4 regions of the Serratia sp. AS12 genome follow, and region 1 is predicted to be linked to each of the others. Evidence: predicted binding sites of a transcription regulator. Region 1 holds the regulator's gene; each other region holds the start of a gene.

Region 1 (8,010 bases):
CGTTGACCACCGGCGCCCAGACGTAGGCGCCGTCGATATCACCGCGCTGCCAGGCGGCGGCGATGGCCGGCGGCTGCAGATTGAGGATTTTGACCTGCTCAGGCTTGATGCCCCAATGCTTGAGAGAGGCCAGCAGGCTGTAGTGGGTGGTGGAGATAAACGGCACCGCAATGCGTTTACCGATCAGATCCTGCGGGCCTTTAATGTCCTTCTTCACCACCAGCGCTTCGGAACTGCCGAGCTGCGAGGCGATCAGGAACACTTCGATAGGGAGTTTCTGGCTGGCGGCTACCGCCAGAGGGCTGGAACCGATATTACCGATCTGCACGTCGCCGGAAGCCAGTGCGCGCAATACGCTGGAACCGCTGTCGAATTTGCGCCAGTCAACGGTGGCACCGGACTGCTTGGCAAAGCTGTTTTCCGCTTGCGCCACTTTGGCCGGTTCCGCCGAGGTTTGATACGCCACGGTAACGTCGACCGCCTGCGCACTGGCCGCGCCGAGCGATAACACCAGCAGCGTTACACCGCGTAATGAAAAGAGTTTGCTCGCCATGATCCGCTCCGTTGATAAAAGTCTGTTCAGTTGCTGACAGTTTTATCCGAGCGCTGACGAGCGATAAAAGAATAAAAAAAACCTCGTTATTACCTTGAGGAATATACCATGACATTCAGAGCGATAACTCACCCCGTAAAAACGTCCGTGCATAGCCGCCAATCAAGGTGCGATCGCCTTTCCATTCGCAAAACAGCTCACCGCCGCGGGCGGAAATCTGCCGGGCATGCAGCTTATGGCGCCCCAGGCGCGCAGCCCAATAAGGTGCCAGCGTGCAGTGCGCGGAGCCGGTCACCGGGTCTTCGCCGCCGTCGAGGGTAAAATAACGCGAGACAAAATCTACCTTTTCACCCGGAGCACTGACGATGACCGCACGGCCAGCCAGCGCGATTAAAGCCGGGATGTCCGGCTGCAACGCCCGCACCTGGGCTTCATTTTCCAGCAGCACCAACAACGCGGTGGCCTGCCACACGTCCTGCGGTTTCACGCCGAGCAGCGCCGCCAGCCCAGCCGGTTCTGCCACCTTTTGCGGCAGTCGTGAAGGGAAATCCAGGATCAACCGTTCGCCGTCGGCGGCATCACGCTTAACGTACAGCTCACCGCCGGCCGAGCGGAAGCGGATATCCTGTAGCGCCGGATTCACCGCGCTGAACATCACATGCGCCGCCGCCAGCGTGCCGTGGCCGCAGAGATCCACCTCACGCTGAGGAGTGAACCAGCGAATCGCCGACATGTCGCCATCGTCCCAGACAAAGCTGGTTTCCGGCAGGCACAGCTCATTGGCAATGGCCTGCATCTCGGCAGTCGACAAGGGCTGCTTCAGCAGGCAGACGCCCGCCGGATTGCCACGTAAGCCTTCGCCGGTAAACGCCACTACGTGGAAGTAATTGTCCGTCATCCGCAATTCCTTAATGCCAGATAAGTAACACACAGGCCGCGGTTAACAGCCCCATGGAAAGGTTAAACAAGATCCAGGCCTTTTTGCTGCGCAGCAAGCGGCCAATCACCGTGCCAAACCCCAGCCAAATAACCCCGGCGACGACATTCACCACGAAAATACCCAGCGCAATCGCCAGAATAGAAGCGTTATATTTATCGCCCGCCAGACTGAAGCTCGCCACCGCGCCCAATGCCATCAGCCAGGCCTTGGGGTTGAGGAACTGCAGCAGCCAGCCCTGATACAACCTGATAGGCTGCGGCGGCGCCACGTCGGTTTCCAGCTTTTCATAGGCGGCGGTAGCGACTTTCCACGCCAGCCATAACAGGTACAGGCTGCCGAGGACTTTCAGGATCAGGTGCAGCGCAGGGTAAACCAAAATCAGGCTACCGACGCCGAATGCCACCAGCAGCAAAATGCTTTGCATGCCGAGCATAATGCCCATCATCAACAGCAGTGAGCGCATAAAGCCAAAATTGGCGCCGGAGGTGGTCAGTAACATATTGTTGGGGCCAGGCGTGATCGCGGCAACCCACAGGAAGCCTAACATCGAAAGAAATAAACTCGGTTCCATGAAGCGGGTGCTCCTCACCCGGGGCGTTTTTTGCAGTATTATTGTTAACTCATGGTATTGAAGCTAACAGTGCGCTATTGATCAGACAATAGCCGCCAATAAGATTTTTACTCAGGTTATGCATGAATCCTTTCGCCCTTTGACCGGGGCCAGTAACCCACATTTGCAAACGCTGCTGCCACGGCTGGTGCGCCGCCGCGTGCGGTTGAAACCGCACTGGCAGCGGCTGGAATTGCCCGACGGCGATTTTGTCGATCTCGCCTGGAGCGAAGATCCGGCACAGGCCGCCGGCAAGCCGCGCGTGGTACTGTTCCATGGGCTGGAAGGCAACTTCTACAGCCCCTATGCTCACGGCCTGCTCAACGCCTGGCGTGAAAAAGGCTGGCTCGGGGTGGTTATGCATTTTCGCGGTTGCAGCGGCGTACCGAACCGCAAACAGCGCATCTATCACTCCGGCGAGACGGAGGATGCACGCTTTTTTCTGCGGTGGCTGCACGCCACCCACGGCGAAGTGCCGACGGCGGCGGTTGGCATCTCGCTCGGCGGCAATATGCTGGCCTGCTACCTGGCTCAGCAAGGGGCAGACAGCCTGTTGCAGGCGGCGGTGATCGTGTCCGCTCCGCTGATGCTGGAGCCCTGTTCATTGCGAATGGATCAAGGATTCTCGCGCGTTTATCAGCACTATCTGCTCGGGCAGTTGAAACAAAACGCCACCCGCAAGCTGCTGCACTACCCCGACACTCTGCCGCTCAAGCTGCCGCAACTCCGGGCGCTGCGCCGTATCCGCGACTTTGACGATGTCATCACCTCACGCGTCCACGGCTTTAGCGACGCCACCGATTACTACCGCCGTTGCAGCGCGCTGCCGCTGTTACCGGCAATTCAGACGCCGCTGCTGATCATCCATGCCAAAGACGATCCCTTCATGACCGACGAAGTGATCCCCGACATCGCCGGCCTGCCGCACAACATTGAATATCAGTTGACCGAGTTTGGCGGCCATGTCGGCTTTGTCGGCGGCAGTTTGAACAAACCCCACATGTGGCTGGAATACCGCATTCCATCCTGGCTTTCCCCTTATCTGGAACCCGCAACGTGATTATCCCCTGGAAAGAACTGGAAACCGAGACCCTGAACAGCCTGATCGAGTCCTTTGTGCTGCGCGAAGGCACCGACTACGGCGAACACGAACGTTCGCTGGAGCAGAAAGTGGAAGACGTTCGCCGCCAGTTGAAAAACGGCGAGGTCCTGTTGGTCTGGTCAGAACTGCATGAAACCATCAACATCATGCCGCGCGGGCAGTTCCGTGCCGGGCAGGAAGAAAATTAGTGCCTGCCGGTTCTATGACTGACGGAAAAAATCAGGTAACAATGAACCATTGCAAACCCGCGCGCGGAATTTTGCCCTTGGCGAAAGGGCGTCAAACAGACCAATAACCCTACTCTGACGCCAGCGCATTTAACACGGAGTGACAACCACCATGTCCGCCAAACATCCCGTTATCGCAGTGACCGGCTCCAGCGGCGCCGGCACCACCACCACCAGCGTGGCGTTCCGTAAGATATTCCAGCAGTTGAACATCCGCGCTGCGGAGCTGGAAGGCGACAGCTTCCACCGTTATACCCGGCCGGAAATGGACGCGGCGATCCGCAAAGCGCGCGATCTGGGTCGTCATATCAGCTATTTCGGGCCTGAGGCCAACGACTTCGGCCTGCTCCAACAGAGCTTTATCGAGTACGGCAAGAACGGCACCGGACGGTCACGCAAGTACCTTCATACCTACGACGAAGCAGTGCCCTATAACCAGGTACCCGGCTCCTTTACGCCGTGGGAAGCGCTGCCGGCGCCGACCGACGTGCTGTTCTATGAAGGGTTGCATGGCGGCGTGGTTGCCGAACATACCGACGTGGCCAAACACGTCGATCTGCTGGTCGGCGTGGTACCGATCGTTAACCTGGAGTGGATCCAAAAACTGATCCGCGATACCGGCGAGCGTGGCCATTCACGTGAGGCGGTGATGGATTCGGTGGTGCGTTCGATGGAAGACTATATCAACTACATCACGCCGCAGTTCTCGCGCACCCACATTAACTTCCAGCGCGTGCCGACGGTGGATACCTCCAACCCGTTCGCCGCCAAAGCCATTCCTTCACTGGATGAAAGCTTCGTGGTGATTCACTTCCGCGGGCTGGATCAGATCGATTTCCCTTACCTGCTGGCGATGCTGCAAGGCTCTTTTATCTCGCACATCAATACGCTGGTGGTGCCGGGCGGCAAAATGGGGCTGGCGATGGAGCTGATCATGGCGCCGCTGGTGCAGCAACTGCTGGAAGGCAAAAAAATCGGGTAATGGGTCGGAGCGCGGCGGCAAGCCGCGCCCCTTTATTCTTACGCGTTACGCTACGTCGCGGATTTCAAAGCTGTGAGTCACGCTGGCAGCCTTGTTCAGCATCAACGATACCGAGCAGTATTTCTCGGCGGAGAGGTTCACCGCACGTTCCACGATATTGTCGGTCAGATCTTTGCCGGTCACGATAAAATGCAGGTTGATATGGGTAAAGATGCGCGGCACTTCTTCACGCCGTTCGGAGGTCAATTTTACCTCGCAATCACGCACATCATTACGCCCTTTCTTCAGGATCGACACCACGTCGATAGCGCTGCATCCCCCCACCGACATCAACACCATTTCCATCGGGCTGGGTGCTTTATCGCCGGCGTTGCCGTCCATCAACACCTGATGGCCAGACGCGGATTCCCCCAGAAACGTCAACCCTTCCACCCACTTAACTCTTGCCTGCATATTGGTCACTCCGATTAATTTCTTAAAATCAGAGTACGCTTTCGCATAGAAACTGGCAACGGAACCTGATGCTAGTCATGCGCGAGCAAGACAACACGAGACACCCGCCTCACTCTGTGCTACAAACAGAGCCGCAATAAATCTTTCCGGGACACTGATTTCAGGGAAACTCCCAGAGAAAGGCTCCTTTACCGGTATGTTAATAGAATGTAGCTTGCAGCTCTCCCGGCAAGTTAATATGCTAGAGCAACAGCGTATATTTATGACACGCCTCAAAACCTGCTGCCAGCCACCCTTAAAACAACGGCGACAGCACGTTTTACAGGGAACTCTGACCCCTGTGACACAAGGCAGCGATAACAACAGAGGATAACAGCGAATGGTTCTCGGCAAACCGCAAACAGACCCTACACTCGAATGGTTCCTGTCTCATTGCCATATCCACAAATATCCATCCAAAAGTACGCTGATTCACCAAGGTGAAAAAGCCGAAACGCTTTACTACATCGTAAAAGGCTCCGTCGCGGTGCTGATTAAAGATGAAGAAGGTAAAGAGATGATCCTGTCCTACCTTAACCAGGGGGATTTCATCGGCGAGCTTGGATTATTTGAAGAAGGCCAGGAGCGTAGCGCCTGGGTCAGGGCGAAAACCGCCTGTGAAGTGGCTGAGATTTCTTACAAGAAATTCCGCCAACTGATTCAGGTCAACCCGGACATCCTGATGCGCCTGTCAGCGCAGATGGCAAGCCGCCTGCAAGTGACCTCAGAGAAAGTGGGTAACCTTGCTTTCCTGGACGTTACCGGCCGCATCGCGCAAACGTTGCTGAACCTGGCGAAACAGCCCGATGCCATGACCCACCCCGACGGCATGCAGATCAAAATCACCCGCCAGGAAATTGGTCAGATCGTCGGTTGTTCACGTGAAACCGTCGGCCGCATTCTGAAAATGCTGGAAGATCAAAACCTGATCTCCGCCCACGGCAAAACCATTGTCGTTTACGGCACGCGTTAATCACTGAAAAAACGGCGCGATGATTCGCGCCGTTTTTTTATGCCCCGACCGATCATGTGGCGTCGACTGATTTACCACCCGGAAGTCAATTACGCACTGCGGCAAACGCTGGTGCTGTGTCTGCCGGTGCTCCTTGGCCTGCTGATCGGCCACCTGCAACTCGGCCTGCTGTTTTCCCTGGTTCCCGCCTGCTGTAACATCGCCGGGCTGGACACGCCCCACAAACGTTTTTTCAAACGCCTGATCGTCGGCGGTTCACTGTTTGCACTCAGCAGCCTGTTGCTGCAACAGGCGTTGCTCTGGCAATTGCCGCTGCCGGCGTTGATGCTTGGCCTGGCTCTGCTGCTCGGTGTCAGCGGCGAAATCAGCCCATTACATGCCCGCCTGCTCCCCGCCGCGTTGATCGCCGCCATCTTTTCTCTCAGCATGGCCGGCACGGTGCCACTGTGGTACGCCCCCTTACTGTATGTGGTGGGTACCGCCTGGTACGGCCTGTTCACCTGGTTCTGGTTCAAGCTGTGGAAAGAACAGCCGATGCGCGAATCGCTGAGCCAGCTTTATCTGGAACTGGCGGACTACTTTGAAGCCAAGTATTCCCTGTTAACCCAACATACCGATCCGCAAACCGCGTTACCGCCATTGCTGGTGCGCCAGCAAAAAGTGATGGACCTGATCAGCTTGCTGTATCAGCAGCTCAACTTTTTGCCGCACGCCAATAATCTCGAGCAAAAACGCCTGCAGCGAACCTTTCAGGTCGCGCTGGATTTACAAGAACACATTACCGTCAGCCTGCACCTGCCGGAAGAAGTGCAAAAACTGGTGGAGCAAAGCCAGGCCGAGGCGATTATCCGCCGCAATGCGCAGGTGATTGCCGGCCGGCTGCGCACGGTGGCGCACGATATTCTCTATCATCAATACTCCCAGCGCTTCAGTATGACCAACGAGCTGGCAGCATTGGAAAAAGTGGCCGCACAGCATCCCGACAATCCAGTGGGTCAGTTCTGTTACTACCACTTCAGCCGCATCGCTCGCCTGCTGCGCACCCAGCATCCGTTATACCGTCGCGACCTGATGGCCAATCAAAACCGCCTGCCGTTCTGGCCGGCGCTGTTCAGCTACCTGTCGTTCAAATCCAACGCCCTGCGCAATGCGGCACGGCTGGGGGTAATGCTGGCGGCAGGCAGCAGCCTGGGAATGGTTTTCAATCTGCCAAAACCTTACTGGATCCTGCTGACCGTCATGCTGGTGAGCCAGAACGGCTACAACGCCACCCGGGTTCGCATCCAGCACCGTGCACTCGGCACGTTGGCCGGGCTGGTAATCGCCGCCGGGTTGCTGCAGTTGCAAATGCCCGAGGGCGCTACCCTGAGCGTGATGCTGGTCATTACGCTGGCGGCCTATCTGGTTTCGCGTAAAAACTACGGGCTGGCGGTGATTGGCTTTACGGTGACGGCGGTCTATACCCTGCAACTGCTGGCGCTGAACGGCACACATTTCCTGATCCCCCGCCTGATAGACACCCTGATCGGCTGCGTGTTGGTGTTCGGCGGCACCATCTGGCTGTGGCCACAGTGGCAAAGCGGCCTGCTGCGCAAGAACGCCCATCAGGCGCTGGAGAAAGATCAACAGGCACTGCGCCTGCTGCTGGAAGAGCAGGAACCCGATCCCAGCGCGCTGGCCTATGCGCGCATGCAGGTGAACCAGGCGCACAACGCGCTGTTCACCTCATTGAATCAGGCAATGCAGGAGCCGGGGTTTGAATCCAGCTATCTGGCGGATATGCGCCTGTGGGTAACGCACAGTCAGTTTATTGTCGAACACCTGAACGCGATGACCATTCTGGCGCGCGAGCACTATATGCTGACGCCCAAGCTGGCGCAGGAGTATCTGCAAACCTGCGAGATAGCGCTGCAAAGCTGCCAGCAGCGGCTGGAATACGATGGACCAAGCAGCGGCAACAGCATCATGCAGCCACCGGATTTGCACCCGGAAATGCCGGTTACCGAAATGGAGCGCCACCTGCGCCGCATTCTGTCCCACCTGAGCGTCATGCACACCATTTCGTCGCTGGCCTGGCGCCAGCGCCCCCATCATGGCATCTGGCTGAAACGTAAACTGCGCGATCAATAAG
Region 2 (8,010 bases), 190 kb from region 1:
ACCGGGGCGGTCATGGTTGACAGCTTGCGCGGCGCCAGGCGCGACAAGGTGCGACGGGCGCACTCTTCCCCCACCCATTCAGGGCTTGCCAAATCGCCCATGGCGCGGCCAATGGTATAGGCGTAGTCACGCTCCATGTCGCCATTGTGTTCGGCGATCACGCAGCTCGACAGCGAATGGCGGCTTGAACAGTAGCTTTGCAACATGCCGTGGCTGTTGCCGAATACCTTGATGCCGTAGTGGCTGTTAAAGCTGCCGCCTTCGGTATTGGTGATGCGTTTGTCCGCCGCCAGCGATGCCTGCTCGGCGCGGGCAGCCAGCTCGATGCCTCGCTCCGCGTCCAGCTCCGCCGGGTGGAACAGATCCAAATCCGGCGCCTCAAACGCCAGCAGGTCTTTTTCCGCCGGGCCGGCGTTCGGATCCGCAGAAGTATACCGGGCGATATCCAGCGCAGCCTGCACGGTGCGGGCAATGGCGTCCGGGCTGAGATCGGTTGAAGAAGCGCTGCCTTTACGCTGCTGGTGATACACGGTAATGCCCAACGCGCCATCGCTGTTGAACTCGACGTTTTCCACCTCGCCAAAGCGGGTGCTGACGCTGATACCGGTAGATTTGGTTACGGCAACTTCTGCCGCATCGGAACCGGCGCGCGCCAGTTCCAGAGCCTGTGAAACGGCCTGTTCCAGCGCCTTGCGCTGTTCTGCAACTTGAGTGACTACTTTCATCAATCTGCCATAATTAATCAGAAAATCGTTGAGAAAAGTGCCGTGGCGGCGTGGTTGCGCGCGGAGTCACGCGCAAAAATCATGTGATTTATGCTTTTGAGTCTAACAGGAACCGCGTGGAATTTCGCATAAAGCCGGCAACCTGTTAGGATTAGCCTCTTTTTATCGGAGCCTACCATGAACAAACAGCCTGAAGACTGGCTCGACGATGTCCCGGAGAACAAAGACGAGGACGATGACGAGATTATCTGGGTCAGTAAAAGTGAAATTAAACGTGATGCCGAAGCACTAAAAGACCTGGGGGCCGAGCTGGTCGAACTGGGTAAGAACGCGCTGGAACGCATCCCGCTGGACGAAGATTTGCGCGCCGCCATTGAACTGGCGCAGAAGATCAAGAAAGAAGGCCGCCGCCGTCAGTTGCAACTGATTGGCAAGATGCTGCGCGCCCGCGACGTAGAGCCGATTCAAACCGCGCTCGACAAGCTGAAGAACCGCCACAACCAGCAGGTTTCGCTGTTCCACAAGCTGGAAGCGCTGCGTGACCGTTTGGTGGAAGAAGGCGATGACGCGATCCCGTCTATCCTGGCCCTGTACCCGGAAGCCGATCGCCAGCAATTGCGCGCACTGGTGCGTAACGCGCAGAAAGAGAAGGCCGCTAACAAGCCGCCGAAAGCCTACCGTCAAATCTTCCAGTACCTGCGCGATCTGGCCGAGACCGCCGAATGATCGTCGCCGTCACCATGGGATGAACCCGTTTCATCCCCGGTGATGTGCAGGTTCACCGCTGCTTTCACGAATATTGAAACGCAGGCTGCCTTCCAGCTCTTCCTCCGCCTCTTCAAACAGCAGGATAATCGCGCCGAAGCGGCGTTTGCTACGGGCATCGAGATGGGTAAACTCAATCTCGACCGGTAACCCGATATCGACGGTCACCACGTCCCACAGCGCGTCCAGATTGGCGCCGAACGCTTCGTCGAGCGCAAACTTATGCGCAAAATCGCGATAGAACGCCGGCAAATCGTGGATCTGATTAAAATCGAACTCTACTTTTGCCATCAAACTCACTCCACCCGAATGAAGTTTTTATAATGGTCACGCGTGACAAAAATCAGGCCGTCGCTGGAATACAACAGGCGATCGGCCCCGCGCCGGCCGCATTGATAATTAATGTCCGCCTCGCGCCATACCCGGCTGCGGGCGGTGGGCAGTTGCCCTTCACGGTTTGAGAAACGATCGCCGCCAATCGCTTTGCCCGGCAAAACCGAACACAGGTTGCCGTTGCGCGCATCCCACCCCTGCTCACGCGCCTGCTTTTTGGTGATGTAATAGTCCGGCAGCCGCTGATGCTGCTGCAGGTAGCTCACCACCCTTTTTTGCTGCGTCAGTTGGTCAATGCTCTGGCCTTCGGCCACCGCAGGCACGTTGGCAATCACCCGATCGTTACCGCGCAAAGCGCTAAAACCGGCTATCACAACGGCGATGACGATCGCCACGAGGATCCGCTTGTTCATTACTGTCCCTGACTGAGTGCCGACAGGGGTACATCAGTACCCATGCCCGTTGGATTTATAGATGAAAAAAATGAATCAGAGATGACCGGCAGGTAACATTTTCACTTCAGGGAACCCATGCCTCAACAATCCGCATCACCCATTCATGCTTATCATGCCATTTTCCCGTATGCCTGACACTCAGTGCAACTCCGAAACAAGGCCATATCAGGCAAGTATAGCCCCGGATAGCGGCATCAGGGGCCCTTAGCGCATCAGTCGATCAACGCATGGCGATAGCGGTGCAACATGTCGGCCAGGCGTTTTACCGGACCGGTGACGCTGAGCGGTGCCTGATAGTCCACCAGCTTCTGCTGATAGTCGTTCATCTCGCTCAGCAGCCGATCGTAATAGTAGGCACGTTTCACGTCATTCTTGGCCGAAACCACGTGGTCGGCAGTATTGCGGATCTGCTTATGGAAGGCCGAAAGCTCCTCGCTGGCCGGAATTTCCGCCCGCTGCATGCGCTGGTGAGCGATGATCAGGTTCAGCGCCAGCCGGTACTTGGCGATGTCGTTCGGGAACATCATCAACAGTTGATTAAGCTGCTGATAAAGCGCCGGCAGATGATTCTGCCGACGGCGCGACGCCTTGGTGGTCAGCGCCGAGACCGCGCTGCCGACAAACTGGTTCAGCAGCGTGCGGCCGGTGCGTTCACGCGAGTTGTCACGGATCAAGAGCAGCACCATCAACCCCACACAGCTGCCGAGGAACTGGCCGAGCGCGCCATCGAGGAACTGGGTGACGTTAAAGGTCATCGGGTTGCTCAACACCAGAATATTGATGGTCCCCGCCAGCAGGCCGAGCGAACCCAGCCGCCGTTTTTGCACCTCGATGCCGATGAAAAACGCCAGCAGACCCAGGCTGAGGCACAGCAATAAAATACTCTGCTGGGTCGCCGGCAGGATCACCATAAAGAACAGCGAACCGACCGGGATCGCCGCCAGCATGCCCAGCACAAAGTCCATCGCCACCATGCGCGGTGCCGGGGTGCGCATCGCCAGCGACGTAATCACCGCAATGATCACCATAAAACCGCTGCCGGAAGTCCAGCCGGTCCACAGCCACAACAGGCTGCCAAACGCCGTCGCCACAAAGGTGCGCAGGCCGTTAATCATGGCGTGATGCCCTTCCGCTGAGGTCGGTTTGACCACCACTTCACTGCTCAGCACGTCTTCTTCCACTGCGCTGATGCTGCTGTTGGTATGCACGCCTTTGGCCAACAGCAGGTAACGCGTGGCCGCGCCGACCCAACTGGTGATAGTCAGCAGCGTCTCGTCGGTGCGGTTGGTGGTCAGCACCTGGCGCAGCAGCTTCATGCGCTTGTGGATCTCCTGCGGCGTTTCCGCCGGCACCATCAGCAGTTCGCGGATATTGTCCTTCACCGCATCCGGGTGATTCAGCAGGATAAGATAGGTCTCGCAAGCCTGAGTAATCAGCGTCAGCGACAGAGTATGCAGCGCCCGAACGCGCCGGTTGACCTTCTGCCAGCGCGATGACTCCATCATCAGGTTGCTGCGCATGCCGTTCAGCGCGGTAGTGCTTTTGACCAGATTGCTCCAGGCGCGGTCAATGTCTTCTTTCTCGGCGTTACTGACGCACATCTGCATCAGCAGATACTGATCCACCAGCAGCTTGTCTACCGCCCGGTCGATATCCAGTTTGATCGAACGTGGCGAGAACAACAGGTCCGCCAGCACCGCGCTGACGATCCCCAGCACAATCTCGCTGCAACGTTCAATGGCGAACTGCGGCGCCTCTAGCAGATGGGCTTCGCTGGTAGCGACAGTGACGATGATGATCAGCGCGGTATAGCCGGCAAGCCCCCAGGCGTAGGAGTTTTCAACCTTGATCAGCGAAGAGATCCAGGTGCAAAACCCGGCCCACATGCAGCACAGCAGCAACATCACCACCGGCGCACGCGCGGTGGTGACGATAATTACCAGACCGACGAAACAGCCGATAAAAGTACCGATGATGCGCAACCAGCCGCGGTGGCGAATGGCACCGGAGAATGGCTCGCCGCCCGCCGCAAAGGCCGGGCCGGCGGCCACGATGGCGGCGGTCATCGCCGACCACCGCGGGGTTTCCAAATTGAGATGAAAACCGACAAACAGGGCAAACACAATCGCGAAGCTGAGCTTGAAAGCAAATCTCAGCCGAATAAACGTTGGGCTATTCATTAGCCAAACTCACGTAGCCGATGCATCAAACGAACAAAAGGCGAGCCGCTGTCGGCCTTGCGATCGTTCTTGCCGGTGATCACCACGGTCGCGGTGGTACCGGCCGGGTACGGATGCAACTGGTCTTTGTCGTCCAGCAGAATTTTAACCGGCACGCGCTGCGCCAGGCGCACCCACTCCAGGTTGCTGTCGATAGACGCCAACCCTTTGCTGTTCACGGTGCTGCTGCTGTTGTTAACGGCGGCGGCCACGCTATCGACGGTGCCGTGCATGATGCGGTTGCTGCCCAGCGGGGTGATTTCTACGCGGTCGCCCTTGTTCAGACCATTCAGCTTGGTTTCTTCCAGATAGGCCAGAATGTAGAAAGTGTTTTTCTTCACCAGTGCCACAGCAACCGAGCCGCGGGTAATGTATTCACCGCTGTGGACGTTCAGGTTGGTGACCCAGCCGTCGGCCGGCGCACGCACCGTGGTGCGCTCCAGATCCAGCTGCGCCAACTCGCGGGTCGCCACGGCTTTCGCCAACTGATGCTGCACGGTTTGCAGCACGTTGTTCGCCTGGTCGATCTCTTCTTGCGACATCGCCTGTACGCCCAAACGCACGCGACGGCCGGCTTCACGTTTTTTCTCCGCCGCCAGCGTCTGATAATAGGCAACGTCGGCGCTGGCTTCCGCCAAGGCCTGCTCATAGCGCGGCCGGTCGATAACGAATAGCACCTGCCCTTTTTTCACCAGTTGGTTATCCACCACCGGCACGTCGGTCAGCAGGCCGGTGACGTCCGGCGCTATCGCCACTACGTCGGCGGTAAACTTGGCGTCACGCGTCCAGGGGGATTCGGTGTAAAACACCCAGGCTTTGAATATGGCGACGATCGCTAACAGGACCAGAAACAAAGTGATCGCGATTCGAACTATTTTTATTGAGAAATTTTTCACAGCGACCTCAAACGAAAAGACGTGAAATCAGATAGAACAGACAGCAATACAGCGCAGTATTAAACAGCGCCGGATGCCAGACAAAATCGTAAATCCCGGTGGGTTGCAGCAGGCGGCGCAGCAAGAAAAACAGCGCCAGCGATACCAGCAACTCAAAAAATACCGGGGGAAACGACAGTCCGAAGATGACCATAACCGGAAGCAAACTCATCCATTTTTCCTTATTGTTCACTGCACCGGGCGTTACCCTTTCTTCTCATTCACATTCTCTTTACATGTTAGCTGACGCGCACCACAAATTTCGGCCCAGACAGGTCAGGAACCTGAAAAAAGGATAAACTCAGGGGCATACATCCGCGATAGGGATTGCGAGGATATCGGAGGGATCGGCCAAAGCTGCTCTGCCGACCGCACTCACGCGTTGGTAAGGTCTTTCCACCCGACCGGTTTATATTAGCGTGCTTACTATCAACCTATCAACAATCTGTGATCTAAATCACTTTTAAGCCAGAGTGAATAATGGAAAGACTAAAACGGATGTCGGTGTTCGCAAAAGTCGTTGAATGCGGGTCGTTTACGGCGGCTGCGCGCCAGCTTGATATGAGCGTTTCGTCTATCAGCCAGACCGTCTCCAAACTGGAGAATGAGCTGCAGGTCAAGCTGCTCAACCGCAGCACGCGCCGCATTGGCCTGACGGAAGCCGGGAAAATTTACTATCAGGGCTGCCGCCGCATGCTGCAGGAAGTGAGCGAGGTGCACGAGCAGCTGTACGCGTTTAACAATACGCCGACCGGCACGCTGCGTATCGGCAGTTCGTCCACCATGGCGCAAAACGTGCTGGCGACCATGACCGCCGATATGCTGAAGGAATATCCCGGCCTGACGGTGAACCTGGTGACCGGTATTCCGGCGCCGGATCTGATTGCCGATGGGCTGGATGTGGTGATCCGCACCGGCGCGCTGCAAGATTCCAGCCTGTTCTCCAAACGCCTCGGTTCAATGCCGATGGTGATATGCGCCGCGAAAAATTACCTCAGCCAGCACGGCACGCCGCAGAAGCCCAGCGACATGGTCAACTTTTCCTGGCTGGAATACAGCGTGCGGCCGGACAGCGAATTCGAACTGATAGCCCCCGAAGGCATCACCACACGCATCTCGCCGCAAGGGCGCTTTGTCACCAACGATTCGCAAACCATGATCCGCTGGCTGAAAGCCGGGGCAGGCATCGCCTATGCACCGCTGATGTGGGTGATCGAAGAGATCAAACGCGGTGAGATCGAGATCCTGTTCAAAAGCTATCACTCGGATCCTCGCCCGGTATACGCCCTGTACACCGAGAAAGACAAGCTGCCGCTTAAGGTGCAGGTGTGCATCGACTACCTGACGGAGTACTTCAAGCGCGTGGCGGAAGTCTATCAGGGCTACCGCTGATCAGAAAACGGCGCGCCAGGGCACCAAGCAGCAACAGCGCCAGCATGCCCAGCCCCCAGATTAACCAAACGGCGTAGCCCGCCCAGGTGAGCAACTGCGGGAAAGAGCCGGCCAACCAACGCCCCAGCTCCTGCAGCATCGGTAACCAGCCCTCTACCAGCGTCTGCGGCACCAGGCTGAGCAAGCCGGTAAACTGGGGTGCCAACTGCGCCGAGCCGTTTTCCGCCAAGCCCACCAGTGCAGGTAACCAACCCAGCACGCCGGAGACGCCCCAGGCCAGCAGCGTCCATAACCCCATTGCCGCCAGCACGGCTGCCAGCGCCCATCCGTTCTTTGTCATGATCTCCCCTTTCTGTGTTGCACTAAGCAGCAATGTAAACCATGGACTCCACTCCAGGGTAAAGCGCCGGCGCGGGGATTTACGTTTAATTACACCGCAACATTGGCAATGCTTTGATGCGATTAACAAAAGCACCATTGGCATTACTCCGCTCTGCACCGCTGCGCTATGCTGCGGGCACCTCTCCTCTGCATCAGGAATAAAAATGAAAAAAATCATACTGGATTGCGACCCTGGGCATGACGATGCGATCGCCATGTTGCTGGCCTGGGGCAACCCGCAGATCGAACTGCTGGCGGTCACCACCGTGGTCGGCAACCAGACGCTGGATAAAGTCACCCGCAACGCACTGGCCGTTGCGCGTATCGCCAATATTACCGGCGTCCCCTTTGCCGCCGGCTGCCCGCGCCCGCTGGTGCGGCAGATTGAGGTAGCACCCGATATTCACGGTGAGTCTGGCCTTGATGGTCCGGCGCTGCCGGAGCCGACCCTGACGCTGGAGCCGCGCCATGCGGTGGACTTGATCATCGATACGCTGATGGCGCATCCGCCAGGCAGCGTGACGCTGGTGCCGACCGGCGGCCTGACCAACATTGCCATGGCGGTGCGCAAAGAACCGCGTATCGCCGAGCGGGTAAAGGAAGTGGTGCTGATGGGCGGCGGCTATCACGTGGGTAACTGGAGCGCGGTGGCGGAATTCAATATCAAGATCGACCCTGAAGCGGCGCACATCGTGTTTAATGAAAAGTGGCCGCTGACCATGGTCGGGCTGGACCTGACCCATCAGGCGCTCGCCACGCCGGAGGTGTGCGAACGCATTGCCGCCATCGGTACCGGGCCGGCGAA
Region 3 (8,010 bases), 2.7 Mb from region 1:
GCCTGCCAGATGCTTTCCGGGCCTGCGGCTTCGCCCGCGTGCACGGTAATGCGCAAGCCGGCGTCGCGGGCGCGGTTGAAATGGCTGAGGAACAGGCTGCCCGGGAAGCCCAGCTCGTCACCGGCCAGATCCAGCGCGGTAATGCCGTCGCGGTGCGCCAACAGGCCTTCCAGCTCTTGCAAACAAGCCGCTTCGCCAAAGGTGCGGCTCATGATGCCGATCAGGCGGACATCGATGCCCCGATCGCGAACGCCGGAACGAATGCCGTCAATCACTGCCTCCACGACCCCAGCCACCGGCAGTTGGTGTTTCATCGCCATGTAATACGGCGAGAAGCGCAGCTCGGCATAGTGCAGGCCGGCATTGGCCGCGTCCTCTACGTTTTCGTAGGCTACCCGGCGGCAGGCATCCAGATCGCCCAGCACCGCCACGCCCCAGTCCAGCTTTTGCAGAAAACTGATCAGATCCGGTTCGGCATGGGTGATTTGCACATGCGGGCGCAGCGCTTCCAGCTCGTCAGCGGGCAGGGTCAGATTAAACTGACGGCCCAGATCGAGAATGGTTTGCGCACGGATGTTGCCGTCGAGGTGACGGTGAATGTCGGTAAGCGGTAGGCGGGAGTCAATCATGATCTGCACTCGTTATTTTGTTGTAGGTAAAGTGCATATCAGTATAAAAACAAAAGAATGAAAATTGCCATTACGTTGCATAAAAAAGTGATGAAAATCACATTAATTGCGGGCGGCGTCGCATTTTTGGGTCATGGCGGGCGAGAAGCTCCCGCGTTTGCTCTGACCGGCAGTCGCGGAAAGCATTAACCTGCCATCCGCTTACCGATGTTATCGCCACCGATGCCGTACTCCGCCAGCGAGTCGACAATCCTGCCTATCTCCACCGGCTGGGCCTGTTCAATCCGGAACACCGGGCCGATGGCCATCGGGGTGGCGCGTTCGGCCAGCGCCCGCAATTCAGGCAAATACTCTGCGCCGGGGTGGCCTTTGGGCCGTTGGCCGATGCGCGAACCATAGCGTTCGGCCGCCAACTCGCCGGAAATCTGGTTCCACACTTCGAGGGGCTGCACCACCCCGGCTTCTCGCAGGTAATGGCGCAACGACTCCCTGGGCTGAAAGCCGAACCAGGCGTCTATAACGTAAGTACAGCATTCCGGTGCCTGCGCCACGATTGACCAAATGGCGTCATAAGCGGCGCAGCCAAGCCGCCGGTTCAGCGCCCGATCCACGTTGTCCAGCCGCGACATAAACGGCTCCTTGATACCGTCGAGAGTCAGATACGGCAGGCCGAAATGGTGCGCCAAAGCCTGCGCGACAGTGCTTTTGCCGGAGGCAGGAATGCCATTGACCAGAATGACGGTTTTTCCGCTCGCCAGAGTCATAATATTTCCACCACTTCTTGCCATATTTTCGCGGCGCGGAGCTTGTCGAGCCGCTCTTTATTGTCCAGCAAATCGACAATGGCGCGAATGCCGTCTTCGATATGCCGGTTACTGTCGGTCGCGCCGAACAGGATAACGATATCGGCCTTTTCGCTGTCCTGAAAGGCGATAGGCTCCTCCAGCAACACCATGCTGAAGCAATTTTTAATCACTCCGCACTCCGGCCGCGCATGGGGGATGGCGATCCCTTCGTCAAACACGTAATAAGCGCCGTGGGCCAGCGTATTGCTGATCACCGCCTGATAATAAGAGGCGTGAATATAGCCGTTATCAACCAACGGCTGCGCCGCCAGCGTAATGACCTTTTTCCAGTCCGTTTCCTTGATGCCGACCTGGATGGCGCCGGCCTCAATCAGCAGTTGTTTAATTGTCATCATGATCCCTCAGAGATTTTTCCTGATAATATTGCGCAGCTCGTCCATTTTGATAAAAACGGCATCGATATAGTGGCGATGGTTCTGGCTTTTGGCGTAAATCTTTACAGCCCGATTATAGGCCAGCATTAATGTCTTATGGATTTCGCCTTCTGCCGGCGTTGCCGACAACCGCTGTTCCAATGCGTTAATTTCGGCTGCAATTTCATTGGCTTCATCATCGTAATTCGTGGTGGGCAGCGTTTCTTTTTCCCGCTGACGTTTCATAAAATTAAACATATATTCTCCAGTCTATACCCGCACGTTTCAAGCCACGGCGTGCAGCACCCCTGCAATAGCTGGGGATCTTGGGATTACGAGTTAACCGCTTGGCCGCGACTTGAAATGCACAGGGTATATATTAAGAACGAATGACAACCGTTATTTAAACAGACCGATCTTTTCCGTTAATACTTCGGTGACGGCATTATTGGCAGGGATCAGGAATTTCCGCACGCTGTCGTTCACTTTGCCTTTTTCAAACGTCTGCTTGCAGCGCCCAACCCACTGCACGTTCATCTCGGTGCCCACGTTGACCTTTTCAATGCCGCCGGCCACCGCGCGCCGCATGTCTTCATCGCTGACCCCGGTGCCGCCGTGCAACACCAGCGGGGTATGGGTGGCCTCGGTGATTTCCGCCAGGCGCTGGTGCTGGATATGCGCCTTGCCGGTGTACAGCCCGTGGACGGTGCCGACCGACACGGCCAGCATATCGACCCCGGTTTCGTCTACAAAGCGCTTGGCGTCTTCTACGGCAGTAAAACAAATGTCCTCTTCCGCGACCGCCTTACCGTCTTCCGAACCGCCGATGGCGCCCAGTTCAGCCTCCACCGAGACGTTACGCTGGCGGGCGATGTCGATCACCTTGCGGGTATTGGCGATATTCTCGTCCATATCAAGATGCGAACCGTCATACATCACCGAACTGAAACCGGCATCAATCGCCGTCTCGATGGCGGCGATGTCCGAGCAGTGATCCAGATGCAGACAGGTGGGCACGTCTTCGCTTGCCGACAGCGAGCGGACCGAATCAACCAGCAGCCGGTAACCCAGATATTCGGCGGTTCCGGTGGAAATCTGGATCATCAGCGGGCTGTGGGTCGCCTTGGCCGCCCTGAAAAAGGCCGGTAGCATCTCCAGACAATGGAGATTGAATGAGCCGATCGCCTTGAAGTCGCGGGCCTTGGCAACGGACAACAGCTCGTTGAAATTATAGAGTTTCATGGACTTTTCCCTCAGGGTGTTTGGTTGATTTACCGTTAACGAACCACGCAATCAGCGTGATGAAGACAATGAACAGGGCGATGAACAGCCAGTTGCCCTGGAAGGCATGCCCCATCACCAGGCCGCTGCTGATGACGTCGGAATCGCTGAAGGTCACGCCGACAAAGCCGTAACTTTCCAGCATCGGCACCAGAATGGCCGGCAGGAAGGTGATGAACAGACCGTGAACCACGCCACCGATCATCGCGCCGCGTCGCCCGCCAAGGGCGTTACCGAAAATGCCTGCGGTGCCGCCGGCGAAGAAGTTGGTGAGCAGGCCGGGCAGGATCATCGCCAGACCGAACATCGGGAAAACGATCATGCCGATGATGGAACCCAGGGTCGTGGCCAGGAAGCCGACAATCACCGCATTGGGCGCATAGGGGAACAACACCGGACAATCCAGCGCCGGGCGGGCATCCGGCACGATGCGCATGGCAATGCCGCGAAACGCCGGCACCAGCTCATTGAGCAACAGACGCACGCCGCTGTAGAGGATAAACACGCCGGCGACGAACTGAATGGCCTGCATGAAGGAGTACATCAGGTAGTTCATACCGCCGGCATATTGGGCGATGAACTGTGGCCCGGCCGCCAGTGCGGGGATCAGATACATCGGGATCATCACCACCGCCATCGACAGATAGGTGTCTTGCAGAAACTTGAAGTTGTCGGGTAATTCCAGATCCTCGGTGGAACGCGAACCTTTGCCGACCACCTTGGCGACCGCCGCCTGCACCAGATAACCGATGGTGCAGAAGTGCCCCAGCGCCACCTCGTCCGAACCGGTGATTTTGCGCACGACCGGCTGCGCCAGTGCCGGCATCAACACCGCCATCACGCCGCCAAAGATCCCGCCGGTCAAAATCAGCGGCATCCCGGTCAACCCGGCTTTATAGCCGATCACTGCGCCGATGGTGGCCATCCACAACAACGCCTGCCCGGTCAGGAAAATGTATTTGAACGGGGTGATGCGGGCGATGATGATATTCACGGCGAAAATCACCAGCAGCGTCATCGCCACTTCAGAACCCAGCTCGCGGTTGGCCAGGCCGGCAATGGCGGCGACGTCGGTGATGTAACCGGTCATGCCGAAACCGTGGGTGAAGATACTGTTCAGGTAGGTCAGGGCACCGACAATGATGTTGATGCCCGCCATCATGATCAGAAAGCCCAACAGCGTTTTGAACGTGCCTTCGGCGACCTTGCCGGTGGATTTTTTCTGCAGCAACAATCCCAGCATGGCGATAAAGGCAATCAGGATCGACGCCTGACCAAGCAGATCTTTGACGATAAAATCGATCAGGCTACTCATGATGAGGGCCCTTCATGTCGCGCTCTTTCAAAAAGGCCACAATCTTTTGCTCGATTTCCACTTTATCGGTGAGCCGGTGGAGAACAATGACCCGTTTTTTTTCTTCTTCGCTGGCGTCGGCATTTAAAATATCGGCGAAGGTTTTTTGGGTCAGAATAATATCTGATTTAAAGGCGCTGGCCTCAGAGATCGTGGTGTGATCAATATCGGCTTCAATCTCTAATTTTTTCAGCACCGCTTTTGCGCTCATTTCGATGGCAAAGCTGGAGCCGAGGCCGCAGCCGCAAACACACAGTATTTTAAGCATGGACATCTCCTCAGATTATATTTAACTGCCTGGCGAGTTTGTAATGGTGTCCTTCGGTGTCGACCAAACGTTTTTGCATGCTGATTAAATCAATCGGAATAGGTTGGTTGCCGGCATTAATAATGATTGCCTTGTTTTTCATTCCGGAATGAATACAGCGCACGACTTCGCTGGCCATAAGGGTTCCCTGATAGATTTCTTCACAGGTGGGATCGCCATTGCGCAGACCGTACCCCACGATGGTTTTGCGAATGCGCACGCCAATCTTGGGTTCCAGCTGTTTAATCATGGTGTCGATCGCCCCCTGGAAGCCTGGCGAATACTCTTTGGTATATCCCTCTGAACATAAAATGATAACGCTGTTTTGCCGCTCCAGCCGGTGGGTTATTTTTTCCGCCAATGCGTTCAAAGGATGTTGGCATTCTGGAATCAGGGCAAAGTCCGCATTGGACTTTATCGCCGATTGCAGCGTTAGCTCCCCGCAGTAACCGCCCAGCAGCTCAATCATAAATACGCGGCCCGGCAGGGCGCGCCCGGTATTTCTCAGCTTGGAGACTTCTTTTATCACCTGCTCGCAGGCGGTGGAAAAACCGATGGTGTAGTAGCTACCAAAAACGTCATTGTCGATGGTCATGCCCACGCCAAAACAGTTAACGCCAAACTCACTGAGCGTATTTAAAAACTGCAGCGAGCCGTCGCCGCCGGCCATAATAAGCACGTCAATGTGCAGAGCTTTAAGTTGCTTGCCGATAGTTTCATATTCACTGGCGACCAGTTTCTTTGCCGTACGACCAGAAGAGATAATGGGCATCGATGAAATAGAGAAATCGACCAGGTCGCGTCTGGCGATGGAATGATGCTGATTAGCCAGTAAACCCGGTATTCCGCCGTTAAACAGAACGATATCTGCCTGCGCCAGCCTGGCGACCTGGAAAATAAAGTTGTTGATGCCGGTGACATCGCCACCGCTTATTACCATGCCGATTTTCATATGCCTGCTCCCAGCCCGTTCCGTTGCAGTCATTGTTATTTTTGGCATCGGTAAAATTTGCAGGTGATATCACAAAACAATCACAAATATTTCCTTCGAAGAGATTGACAGCACTATAGATAGCAGGATTTCTGAGAAGCAGATCTCATTTTATTTTTTTGAGACAAAAGAGAAACGGTGACTATTTATTAATAATCAATATGTTGCAGATATGTTGTTTTTGAACGATGGATAGGGTGAAAAATAGGGGGGCGGGCAGAGGGAAGTTTAATGAAGTGTGATTACTCTCGCATTTTTTGCGGTAATAAGAGGGAGGCGAAGAAATTAATAGCGCTCAATACGCGGTCAGGGTTAATAACCGCGTATTGATTGTGTTTTTTATTTGGCCGCGGCACTCAGGCTCTCACTACCGTGACCCCGGCCTGTTCCAGTGGGGCGATCAGCGCGGCGTCGGTCGCGCGTTCGACAATAATGGTCTGTGCCAGCGTGATGTCGCCAATCGCAAATTGTGAGGCGGCGTTCAGCTTGGCGGCGGAGGCCAGCACCACGGTTTCTGCCGCCCGCGCCGCCAGCGCGCGCTTGATATAGGCCTCTTCAAGGTCGCCGGTGCTCAGCCCGGCGGTCGGGTGCACGCCCGTCACCCCCATAAAGTAAATGTCGGCGCGGATGTGCGACATGGCTTCCACCGCGGCGGCCCCCACGCTGACGATCGAGTGTTTATACAACCGCCCGCCGATCAGGATCACCTCCACTTTTGGGTGTTCAACCAACCCGACCGCCACGCTGGGGCTGTGGGTGACGATAGTCGCCTCCAGCGTGGGCGGCAGCTGTTTCACCAGCTCGGCGGAGGTGGTGCCGCCATCGATGATCACCACTTGTCCTGGAATGATCATCGCTGCTGCGGCTTTGGCTATCGCACGCTTGGCGGCGGATTCCTGCCCGTTTCTTTCGGCAAAGGTGCCAATGGCGGGGGAGACCGGCAGCGCGCCGCCGTGCACCCTTTGCAGCAGCCCTTCGCTGTCCAGCTCACGCAGATCGCGGCGGAGGGTGTCTTCAGACAGCCCGAACATTTCGCTGAGCTGTTTGGCCAGCACCTGTCCGTCCTGTGCCAGTTTTTCCAGAATAATTTTCTTGCGCTGACTGGTGAGCATCGCGTTGTCCCGTTAAATTTGCATTGCACGAAATATCTTGATCATACACGAAACTGCACGATAGTATCCAGTTCCTTTCCTGAGTTGTGGAGTTGACCAACATGATTGCGACTAAAGATCGGGTTCGTATCGTTGAAACCCGGGTGCTGTCCGATGACTGGTATCTGCTGAAAAAAACCACCTTTGATTTTTTGCGCCGTGATGGCGTCTGGCAACGGCAAAGCCGCGAAACTTACGATCGCGGCGACGGCGCGACCATTTTGCTGTTTAACCGGCAGGTGCAAAAGGTGGTGCTGACGCGCCAGTTCCGCTTCCCGGTGTTCGTCAACGGCCACGACGGCATGCTGATAGAGGCCGCCGCCGGCTTGCTGGACAATGCCTCGCCGGAGGAGCGCATTCGCGCCGAGGCTGAGGAGGAAACCGGCTATCGGGTGCAAAACGTGCAGAAGGTGTTTGAGGCCTACATGAGCCCCGGTTCGGTGACCGAAAAACTGCATTTCTTTGTTGGGGAATATGATGCCGACAGCCGGGTGAGCGACGGCGGCGGGGTGGAGGCGGAAGGCGAAGACCTCGAGGTGATCGAGATGCCGTTGGCGGACGCTCTGCACGCCATCCGGCAAGGAATTATCGTAGATGCCAAAACCATTATGCTGCTGCAGTTTGTGGCGCTTAACCGTACCCTGGAGAATAGCTTATGAGTGCTCAATTGATTCTGATAGCCGGCCCGTACCGCAGCGGCACCGATGGCGATCCGCAGCGCATTGCCGCTAACCTGCACCGTTTGGAGCAGGCGGCGCTCGAGGTGTATCAGCGCGGGCATGTGCCGGTGATTGGCGAATGGCTGGCGCTGCCGTTGGCGGCGGCGGCCGGTTCAACCCAATTGGGGGACGCGGTAAGCGAGGCGTTTCTCTATCCGGTGGCCCATCGGCTGATTGCCCAATGCCAGGCTATTTATCGCATTGAAGGCGCATCGGCGGGGGCGGATAACGACGTGCGGCTGGCCAATGAGCGCGGGTTGAATGTCTATTACCGCCTGGACGATATTCCGCAAGCGAAATGAACAGGGGGCGAACATGTTCGCCCTGAATGACCCAATAGCGGGCGCAGCCTGTAACCG
Region 4 (8,010 bases), 890 kb from region 1:
TTGCTCGATCCGTTGCTGATGCCGATGGACAGCCCGGTAGAGAACTACCCGGAAGTGAATTTGCTGCCGGTTGTTGCGGGTTACGTCAAGCAGGGGCAGCCGGTACAGGTTGCTGGCGCACCGGCCTCGGGCATGGTGCGAATGACCGAAGGTGAAGAGCGTAAATTTATCGGCGTAGGTGACATCGCCGATGACGGTCGCGTAGCGCCGCGCCGCCTGGTGGTCGAACATTTCGACTGAGGGTGGAAAAACGCACTGCCTTGCGATCGCACTGCGCTAAGAGTAGAATGGCGCAGCTTATGCATTGGGTTGCTGAATTAGAGATCGGCGCCTGTATTTATTATCTATAATCTGGAGTATGACAATGTCTCTAAGTGTTGAAGCTAAAGCTCAAATCGTAGCTGATTTTGGTCGTGGTACTAACGACAGCGGTTCTACCGAAGTTCAGGTTGCCCTGTTGACTGCGCAGATCAACCATCTGCAAGGCCACTTCTCAGAACACAAAAAAGATCACCACAGCCGTCGTGGTCTGCTGCGTATGGTTTCTCAGCGTCGTAAGCTGCTGGATTACCTGAAGCGTAAAGATGTAGCACGTTACACCAGCCTGATCGAGCGTCTGGGTCTGCGTCGCTAATCTAGCAAGTTTCAGCGGAAAGGGGCCTATTTTGGCCCCTTTCTTCTAGGAAGCATAAGCAAATCAGGTTAATGTATTACTGATGTTTCCAAACAGGTTCTTCCGTTACAGAGGTTCGCGCGGCTAATGAGAGGCTTTGTCTCAGGCTTGAGATAAGGATTGTCATTAGTCGCGAGGATGTAGTGAGAAGGCAAATCGAGTCACTGGCGTGTCGAGTCGTCAATACGATTGCGCGCCGTTAATCAAGGATATAATTTTGCTGACACCGATCATTCGCAAATTCCAGTATGGCCAGCATACCGTCACCATCGAGACCGGTATGATGGCTCGTCAGGCCACCGCCGCCGTTATGGTGAGCATGGATGACACCGCAGTATTCGTTACCGTAGTTGGCCAGAAAAAAGCCAAGCCAGGCCAAAGCTTCTTCCCACTGACCGTTAACTATCAGGAGCGTACTTACGCTGCTGGTCGTATCCCGGGCAGCTTCTTCCGTCGTGAAGGCCGTCCGAGCGAAGGCGAAACCCTGACCTCACGCCTGATTGACCGTCCGATCCGTCCACTGTTCCCGGACAGCTTCCTGAATGAAGTTCAAGTGATCGCGACCGTAGTTTCCGTTAACCCGCAGGTAAACCCGGACATCGTTGCGATGATCGGCGCTTCTGCTGCCCTGAGCCTGTCCGGTATTCCGTTCAATGGCCCAATCGGCTCTGCACGCGTGGGTTACATCAACAATCAGTACGTGCTGAACCCAACGACCGACGAGCTGAAAGAAAGCAGCCTGGACTTGGTCGTTGCCGGTACCGCTGGCGCAGTGCTGATGGTTGAATCCGAAGCTGACGTTCTGAGCGAAGATCAGATGCTGGGCGCGGTGGTGTTTGGCCACGAGCAACAGCAGATTGTTATCGAAAACATCAACTCCCTGGTTGCCGAAGCCGGCAAGCCTAAGTGGGACTGGCAGGCACCTGCAGTCAACGAAGCGCTGCACGCGCGCGTTGCAGAACTGGCAGAAAGCCGTCTGGGCGACGCTTATCACATCACCGAGAAACAAGAGCGTTACGCTCAGGTAGATGCGATCAAGAGCAGCGTAGTTGAAGCCCTGCTGGCACAGGACGAAACCCTGGACGCGTCTGAAATTCAGGACATCCTGGGCAGCGTTGAGAAAAACGTTGTACGTAGCCGCGTGCTGCGTGGCGAGCCGCGTATCGACGGCCGTGAAAAAGACATGATCCGTGGTCTGGACGTGCGCACCGGCGTGCTGCCGCGTACCCACGGTTCCGCACTGTTCACCCGTGGCGAGACTCAGGCTCTGGTTACTGCAACGCTGGGCACCGCCCGTGACGCGCAAAACCTGGATGAGCTGATGGGTGAGAAAACCGACAGCTTCCTGTTCCACTACAACTTCCCTCCGTACTCCGTAGGTGAGACCGGTATGGTGGGTTCGCCTAAACGTCGTGAAATTGGTCACGGTCGCCTGGCGAAACGCGGTGTATTGGCTATGATGCCTAAACCAGAAGATTTCCCGTACACGGTGCGTGTGGTTTCTGAAATCACCGAATCCAACGGTTCTTCTTCAATGGCTTCTGTCTGTGGTGCCTCTCTGGCGCTGATGGACGCAGGCGTGCCAATCAAGGCAGCCGTTGCGGGTATCGCAATGGGCCTGGTTAAAGAACAAGATAACTTTGTCGTTCTGTCCGACATTCTGGGTGACGAAGATCACCTGGGCGACATGGACTTCAAAGTAGCCGGTAGCCGTGACGGTATTACCGCGCTGCAGATGGACATTAAAATTGAAGGCATCACCCGCGAAATCATGCAGGTGGCACTGAACCAGGCCAAGGGCGCGCGTCTGCACATCCTGGGCGTGATGGAACAGGCTATCAGCACCCCGCGTGGCGATATCTCTCAGTTCGCACCACGTATCCACACTATCCGAATCAACCCGGACAAGATCAAAGACGTGATCGGTAAAGGCGGCTCTGTCATCCGTGCGCTGACCGAAGAGACCGGCACTACCATCGAAATCGAAGATGATGGTACGGTTAAAATTGCTGCTACCGACGGTGAGAAAGCCAAGTTCGCTATCCGCCGCATCGAAGAGATCACCGCAGAGATCGAAGTGGGCCGTATTTACCAAGGTAAAGTGACTCGTATCGTTGATTTCGGCGCATTCGTGGCGATCGGTGGCGGTAAAGAAGGTCTGGTGCACATCTCTCAAATCGCTGACAAGCGCGTTGAGAAAGTGACCGACTATCTGCAGATGGGTCAGGAAGTACCGGTTAAGGTACTGGAAGTTGACCGTCAGGGCCGTGTGCGTCTGAGCATCAAAGAAGCTACAGCGCCAGAAGCAGGTTCATCTGCACCTGCGCCTGAAGCAGAATAACTGTATAGATAGATTTACAGCTCCCAGCCATGGGGTTGGGAGCTGTTCGTATCGCGCGGGTAGGATGCCTGCGTATTAGCAAACGGATGACAGGATGTTCATCCAATGTTTGTCTTCGGGAGTGGGAAATGAAGCCTTTCTTGCGCTGGTGTTACGTTGCGACAGCACTCATGCTGGCAGGATGCAGCAACCATGATTGGCGTAAAGACGAAGTTTTGGCGATCCCGTTGCAGCCAACGCTGCAGCAGGAAGTGATCCTGGCGCGCATGGAACAAATACTTGCCAGCCGGGCACTGACGGACGATGAGCGTGCGCAGCTTTTATATGAGCGCGGTGTGCTGTATGATAGCCTCGGGCTACGTGCACTGGCGCGCAATGATTTCTCGCAAGCGCTGGCGATACGTCCTGATATGCCGGAAGTTTTCAACTACCTGGGCATTTACTTAACGCAGGCAGGCAATTTTGATGCTGCCTATGAAGCGTTTGATTCTGTACTAGAGCTTGATCCAACTTACAATTACGCGCGTTTAAACCGGGGCATCGCACTGTATTATGGCGGCCGCTTCCCGTTGGCGCAGGATGATCTGCAGGCGTTTTATCAAGACGACCCAAACGATCCCTTCCGTTCGTTGTGGCTGTATCTTGTGGAAAGAGAAATCGATCCCAAGAAGGCTGACGTAGCGCTCCAGCAGCGTTATGACAAAGCGAACCGAGGGCAATGGGGATGGAATATTGTCGAATTCTACCTGGGCAACATCAGTGAAAAAACGCTGATGGAAAAGCTCAAGGCAGATGCAACGGATAACACTTCGCTCGCTGAGCATCTCAGTGAAACTGACTTCTATTTGGGTAAACACTACCTGAGTCTGGGGGACAAGGACACCGCTTCGGCGCTGTTCAAACTGACGGTTGCTAACAACGTTCATAATTTCGTTGAGCACCGCTATGCATTGTTGGAATTGGCGCTGTTGGGCCAAGAACAAGACGACCTATCGGAATCGGACCAGCAATAGCTGACGAACAACTATCAGCCTGATATACATTGGTTTTTTTGCCAAAGTTATCGCCTTAACGGGCGAGGGCTTCTTTGTTCGTTTTATAATCTAATTTGAGCCGGTTCACACTTTTCAATGAAAATGACTGAAAATTTTCTCGACGAGTTATGTAGACTGGCCGCCATTATTAATGAGGCACGTGTACATGACTACTGAGCTTGAAACCTCTTTTGCTGACCTGGGGCTGTCTGCTCCTATCATTTCTGCCCTGACCGATCTGGGCTACGAAAAACCGTCACCGATCCAGGCTGAGTGTATTCCTCACCTGTTGAACGGCCGTGATGTGCTGGGCATGGCACAGACCGGTAGCGGTAAAACTGCAGCGTTCTCGCTGCCACTGCTGCACAACCTTGACGCTTCCCTGAAGGCACCACAGATTCTGGTGCTGGCGCCGACCCGCGAACTGGCGGTTCAGGTTGCTGAAGCGATGACTGATTTCTCTAAACATATGACTGGCGTTAACGTTGTTGCCCTGTACGGCGGCCAACGTTACGACGTGCAGCTGCGCGCCTTGCGTCAGGGCCCACAAATCGTAGTGGGTACCCCAGGCCGTCTGCTGGACCACCTGAAACGCGGCACGCTGAACCTCTCTAACCTGAGCGGTCTGGTGCTGGATGAAGCCGACGAAATGCTGCGCATGGGCTTTATCGAAGACGTAGAAACCATCATGGCGGAGATCCCGGCTGAACATCAGACCGCGCTGTTCTCTGCAACCATGCCGGAAGCGATCCGTCGCATTACCCGTCGCTTCATGAAAGATCCGCAGGAAGTGCGCATTCAGTCCAGCATCACTACCCGTCCGGACATCAGCCAGAGCTACTGGACTGCGCAAGGCATGCGCAAGAACGAAGCGCTGGTGCGTTTCCTGGAAGCTGAAGACTTTGATGCGGCGATCATCTTCGTGCGTACCAAAAACGCGACCCTGGAAGTGGCTGAAGCGCTGGAGCGCAGCGGTTACAGCAGCGCCGCACTGAACGGCGACATGAACCAGGCACTGCGTGAGCAGACCCTGGAGCGTCTGAAAGACGGTCGTCTGGATATCCTGATCGCTACCGACGTTGCCGCTCGTGGTCTGGACGTTGAGCGTATCAGCCTGGTTGTGAACTACGACATCCCTATGGATTCCGAGTCTTACGTTCACCGTATCGGCCGTACCGGTCGTGCTGGTCGCGCCGGCCGCGCGCTGCTGTTCGTGGAAAACCGCGAACGCCGCCTGCTGCGCAACATCGAACGCACCATGAAGCTGACCATTCCAGAAGTTGAACTGCCGAATGCAGAGCTGCTGGGTGAGCGTCGTCTGGCCAAGTTCGCCGCTAAAGTACAGCAACAGCTGGAAAGCAGCGATCTGGACATGTACCGCGCACTGCTGGCTAAACTGCAGCCGGAAGAAGAGCTGGAAATGGAAACCCTGGCCGCAGCACTGCTGAAAATGGCGCAGGGCGAACGTCCTCTGATTCTGCCACCGGATCCGGTGTTCAAACCGCGTCAACGTCGTGAGTTCAACGACCGTGACGAGCGTGGCTCTGATCGTGGCAACGACCGTCGCCGTGAAGCGCGTCCAGACAGCCGTGACGGTGGTGCTGAGCGTCCACGTCGCGAACGTCGTGACGTTGGCGAAATGCAGCTGTACCGCATTGAAGTGGGCCGTGATGACGGCGTGGAAGTTCGTCATATCGTTGGCGCGATCGCTAACGAAGGTGATATCAGCAGCCGTTACATCGGTAACATCAAGCTGTTTGCCGGCCATTCCACCATCGAACTGCCAAAAGGCATGCCGGGCGAGATCCTGTCTCACTTCACCCGTACCCGCATCCTGAACAAGCCGATGAACATGCAATTGCTGGGCGATGCACAGCCGCATGAACGTCGTGAGCGTCGCGAAGGCGGTGCTCCAGGTGCAGGTGGCGAGCGTCGTGGCGGTGCTCGTCCGTTCAACGGTGAACGCCGTGAAGGTGCCGGCGCCGGTGCTCCGCGTCGTTCTTTCAGTGAGCGTCGCGAAGGCGGTGCTCCTGCTGCAACTGGCGAACGTCGTGGCAACGCCAGCCGTGACGGTCAACGCGCACCGCGTCGTGATGATGCCGCTCCGGCTGCACCACGTCGCCGTTTCGGTGATGCATAACGTCTGATTTAACCGTTCGCGGTTAGTCACACTGAAAAACCAGCCTTCGGGCTGGTTTTTTTATGCCTGAAATTTGCCGTTAAGCGCGGTTAAATGACGTATCCTTTATAAGGTTTTTTCTTATGGATACTACGCACAGGAGATGCCATGAGTTGGCAGCAATTTAAATCTCAATATCTGGTGCGCTTTTGGGCGCCACTGCCGGCGGTGATTGCCGCCGGGATACTCTCGACTTACTACTTCGGCATGACCGGCACCTTCTGGGCGGTAACCGGCGAATTTACCCGCTGGGGCGGCCATCTGTTGCAGGCGTTCGGTCTGCATCCTGAGCAATGGGGTTACTTTAAGGTTATTGGCCTTGAGGGCACGCCGCTGCAACGCATCGACGGCCGGATGATCATCGGTATGTTCGCCGGCTGTATCGCCGCCGCGCTGTGGGCCAACAACATCAAGCTACGCCGGCCACAGCACCGTATCCGCATTGTGCAGGCGTTGTTGGGCGGCATTATCGCCGGCTTTGGCGCGCGGTTGGCGATGGGGTGTAACCTGGCGGCATTCTTTACCGGCATTCCGCAGTTCTCGCTGCACGCCTGGTTCTTCGCGCTGGCGACCGCAGCCGGTTCTTACTTTGGCGCCAAATTTACCCTGCTACCGCTGTTTCGTATTCCGATAAAACTGCAAAAAGTGCAGGCTGCCGCGCCGCTGACGCAAAAACCAGAGCAGGCGCGCCGCCGTTTCCGCCTGGGAATGGTGATTTTTTGCCTGTCGATCGCCTGGTCGCTATGGACGCTGTTTGATGCGCCGAAGCTGGGTATCGCCATGCTGTTCGGCATCGGCTTTGGTCTGTTGATTGAACGCGCGCAGATCTGCTTCACCTCGGCGTTCCGCGATCTGTGGATCACCGGCCGCACCCACATGGCGAAAGCAATCATTATCGGCATGGCGGTCAGTGCCATCGGTATTTTCAGTTACGTGCAGCTCGGCGTTGCGCCTAAAATCATGTGGGCCGGCCCCAATGCGGTGATTGGCGGGCTACTGTTCGGTTTCGGCATCGTACTGGCCGGCGGCTGCGAGACCGGCTGGATGTACCGCGCGGTGGAAGGTCAGGTGCATTATTGGTGGGTCGGGCTGGGCAATATCATCGGCGCCACGCTGCTGGCTTACTACTGGGACGATTTGGCCCCGGCGCTGGCTACCGACTACGACAAGGTCAACCTGCTGGACACCTTCGGGCCGATCGGCGGCCTGCTGGTCACTTACCTGCTGCTGGCGCTGGCGTTTGCCGCGATGCTGTGGTGGGAGAAACGTTTTTTCCGTGCCAAACCCGACGCACAGGTGGTTAATTTAAGGAGAGTGTCATGAAACAGACGGCGATAGTACCGGATTACCGGCTGGACATGCTCGGCGAGCCTTGCCCCTACCCGGCGGTGGCGACACTGGAAGCCATGCCGCAGCTGAAACCGGGAGAAATTCTTGAGGTAATCAGCGATTGCCCGCAGTCGATCAATAACATCCCGCTCGACGCGCGCAACCACGGTTACAAGGTGCTGGATATCCAGCAGGACGGCCCGACCATCCGCTACCTTATCCAACGCTGACACCAAGGTTACTCTGCGCCGCCGGTCAACTGATGCAGGCGGCGTTCACTCTGCTCATCTGCCGGTACGTACACCAACATCCGGTCGCCGTTGCGCGGCGCCGACCACCAGTTATTCTGCCGCAGGCTCATCACCCCCACTAAAGGATGGCGAAAGCGTTTGACGTTGTTGTCGATGCTGCGCACCTCATGCCGTTCCCAGAGGGTGCGGAAATCCTCAGAGAC

What was found. Region 1 encodes CRP, which controls carbon source genes, mostly activating them, when cyclic AMP is high. Its sites were predicted from a motif close to ATGTGANNNNNNTCACAT; they were not measured.
Region 2: aaeR (HTH-type transcriptional activator AaeR) is a predicted target of CRP. The motif match lies at 5,878-5,895, and genes of this name have one in related genera.
Region 3: SERAS12_RS11120 (6-phosphofructokinase) is a predicted target of CRP. The motif match lies at 5,874-5,891, and genes of this name have one in related genera.
Region 4: yrbN (protein YrbN) is a predicted target of CRP. The motif match lies at 4,121-4,138, and genes of this name have one in related genera.

What each region holds. Positions count from the first base shown of each region.
Region 1 is NC_015566.1:5,031,775-5,039,784, forward strand. Features, by position in the region: gene tauA (taurine ABC transporter substrate-binding protein) at 1-553, opposite strand, end outside; gene SERAS12_RS23325 (PhzF family phenazine biosynthesis protein) at 669-1,451, opposite strand; gene SERAS12_RS23330 (LysE family translocator) at 1,462-2,064, opposite strand; gene SERAS12_RS23335 (hydrolase) at 2,183-3,163, shown strand; gene SERAS12_RS23340 (YheU family protein) at 3,160-3,393, shown strand; gene SERAS12_RS23345 (phosphoribulokinase) at 3,545-4,414, shown strand; gene SERAS12_RS23350 (OsmC family protein) at 4,460-4,867, opposite strand; gene crp (cAMP-activated global transcriptional regulator CRP) at 5,247-5,879, shown strand; gene SERAS12_RS23360 (YccS/YhfK family putative transporter) at 5,934-8,009, shown strand.
Region 2 is NC_015566.1:4,846,464-4,854,473, forward strand. Features, by position in the region: gene pmbA (metalloprotease PmbA) at 1-725, opposite strand, end outside; gene yjgA (ribosome biogenesis factor YjgA) at 903-1,451, shown strand; gene SERAS12_RS22450 (barstar family protein) at 1,482-1,781, opposite strand; gene SERAS12_RS22455 (ribonuclease) at 1,787-2,236, opposite strand; gene aaeB (p-hydroxybenzoic acid efflux pump subunit AaeB) at 2,491-4,458, opposite strand; gene aaeA (p-hydroxybenzoic acid efflux pump subunit AaeA) at 4,458-5,393, opposite strand; gene aaeX (p-hydroxybenzoic acid efflux pump operon protein AaeX) at 5,401-5,604, opposite strand; gene aaeR (HTH-type transcriptional activator AaeR) at 5,913-6,824, shown strand; gene SERAS12_RS22480 (hypothetical protein) at 6,787-7,164, opposite strand; gene SERAS12_RS22485 (nucleoside hydrolase) at 7,370-8,010, shown strand, end outside.
Region 3 is NC_015566.1:2,368,312-2,376,321, forward strand. Features, by position in the region: gene add (adenosine deaminase) at 1-629, opposite strand, end outside; gene SERAS12_RS11090 (ATPase AAA) at 815-1,393, opposite strand; gene SERAS12_RS11095 (PTS sugar transporter subunit IIA) at 1,390-1,827, opposite strand; gene SERAS12_RS11100 (hypothetical protein) at 1,837-2,106, opposite strand; gene SERAS12_RS11105 (class II fructose-bisphosphate aldolase) at 2,248-3,090, opposite strand; gene SERAS12_RS11110 (PTS sugar transporter subunit IIC) at 3,077-4,444, opposite strand; gene SERAS12_RS11115 (PTS sugar transporter subunit IIB) at 4,437-4,751, opposite strand; gene SERAS12_RS11120 (6-phosphofructokinase) at 4,762-5,742, opposite strand; gene SERAS12_RS11125 (DeoR/GlpR family DNA-binding transcription regulator) at 6,138-6,893, opposite strand; gene SERAS12_RS11130 (NUDIX domain-containing protein) at 6,995-7,591, shown strand; gene SERAS12_RS11135 (NUDIX hydrolase) at 7,588-7,953, shown strand.
Region 4 is NC_015566.1:479,744-487,753, forward strand. Features, by position in the region: gene truB (tRNA pseudouridine(55) synthase TruB) at 1-240, shown strand, start outside; gene rpsO (30S ribosomal protein S15) at 365-634, shown strand; gene pnp (polyribonucleotide nucleotidyltransferase) at 891-3,014, shown strand; gene nlpI (lipoprotein NlpI) at 3,143-4,027, shown strand; gene yrbN (protein YrbN) at 4,151-4,225, shown strand; gene SERAS12_RS02255 (DEAD/DEAH family ATP-dependent RNA helicase) at 4,215-6,188, shown strand; gene yedE (selenium metabolism membrane protein YedE/FdhT) at 6,336-7,550, shown strand; gene yedF (sulfurtransferase-like selenium metabolism protein YedF) at 7,547-7,786, shown strand; gene SERAS12_RS02270 (helix-turn-helix transcriptional regulator) at 7,795-8,010, opposite strand, start outside.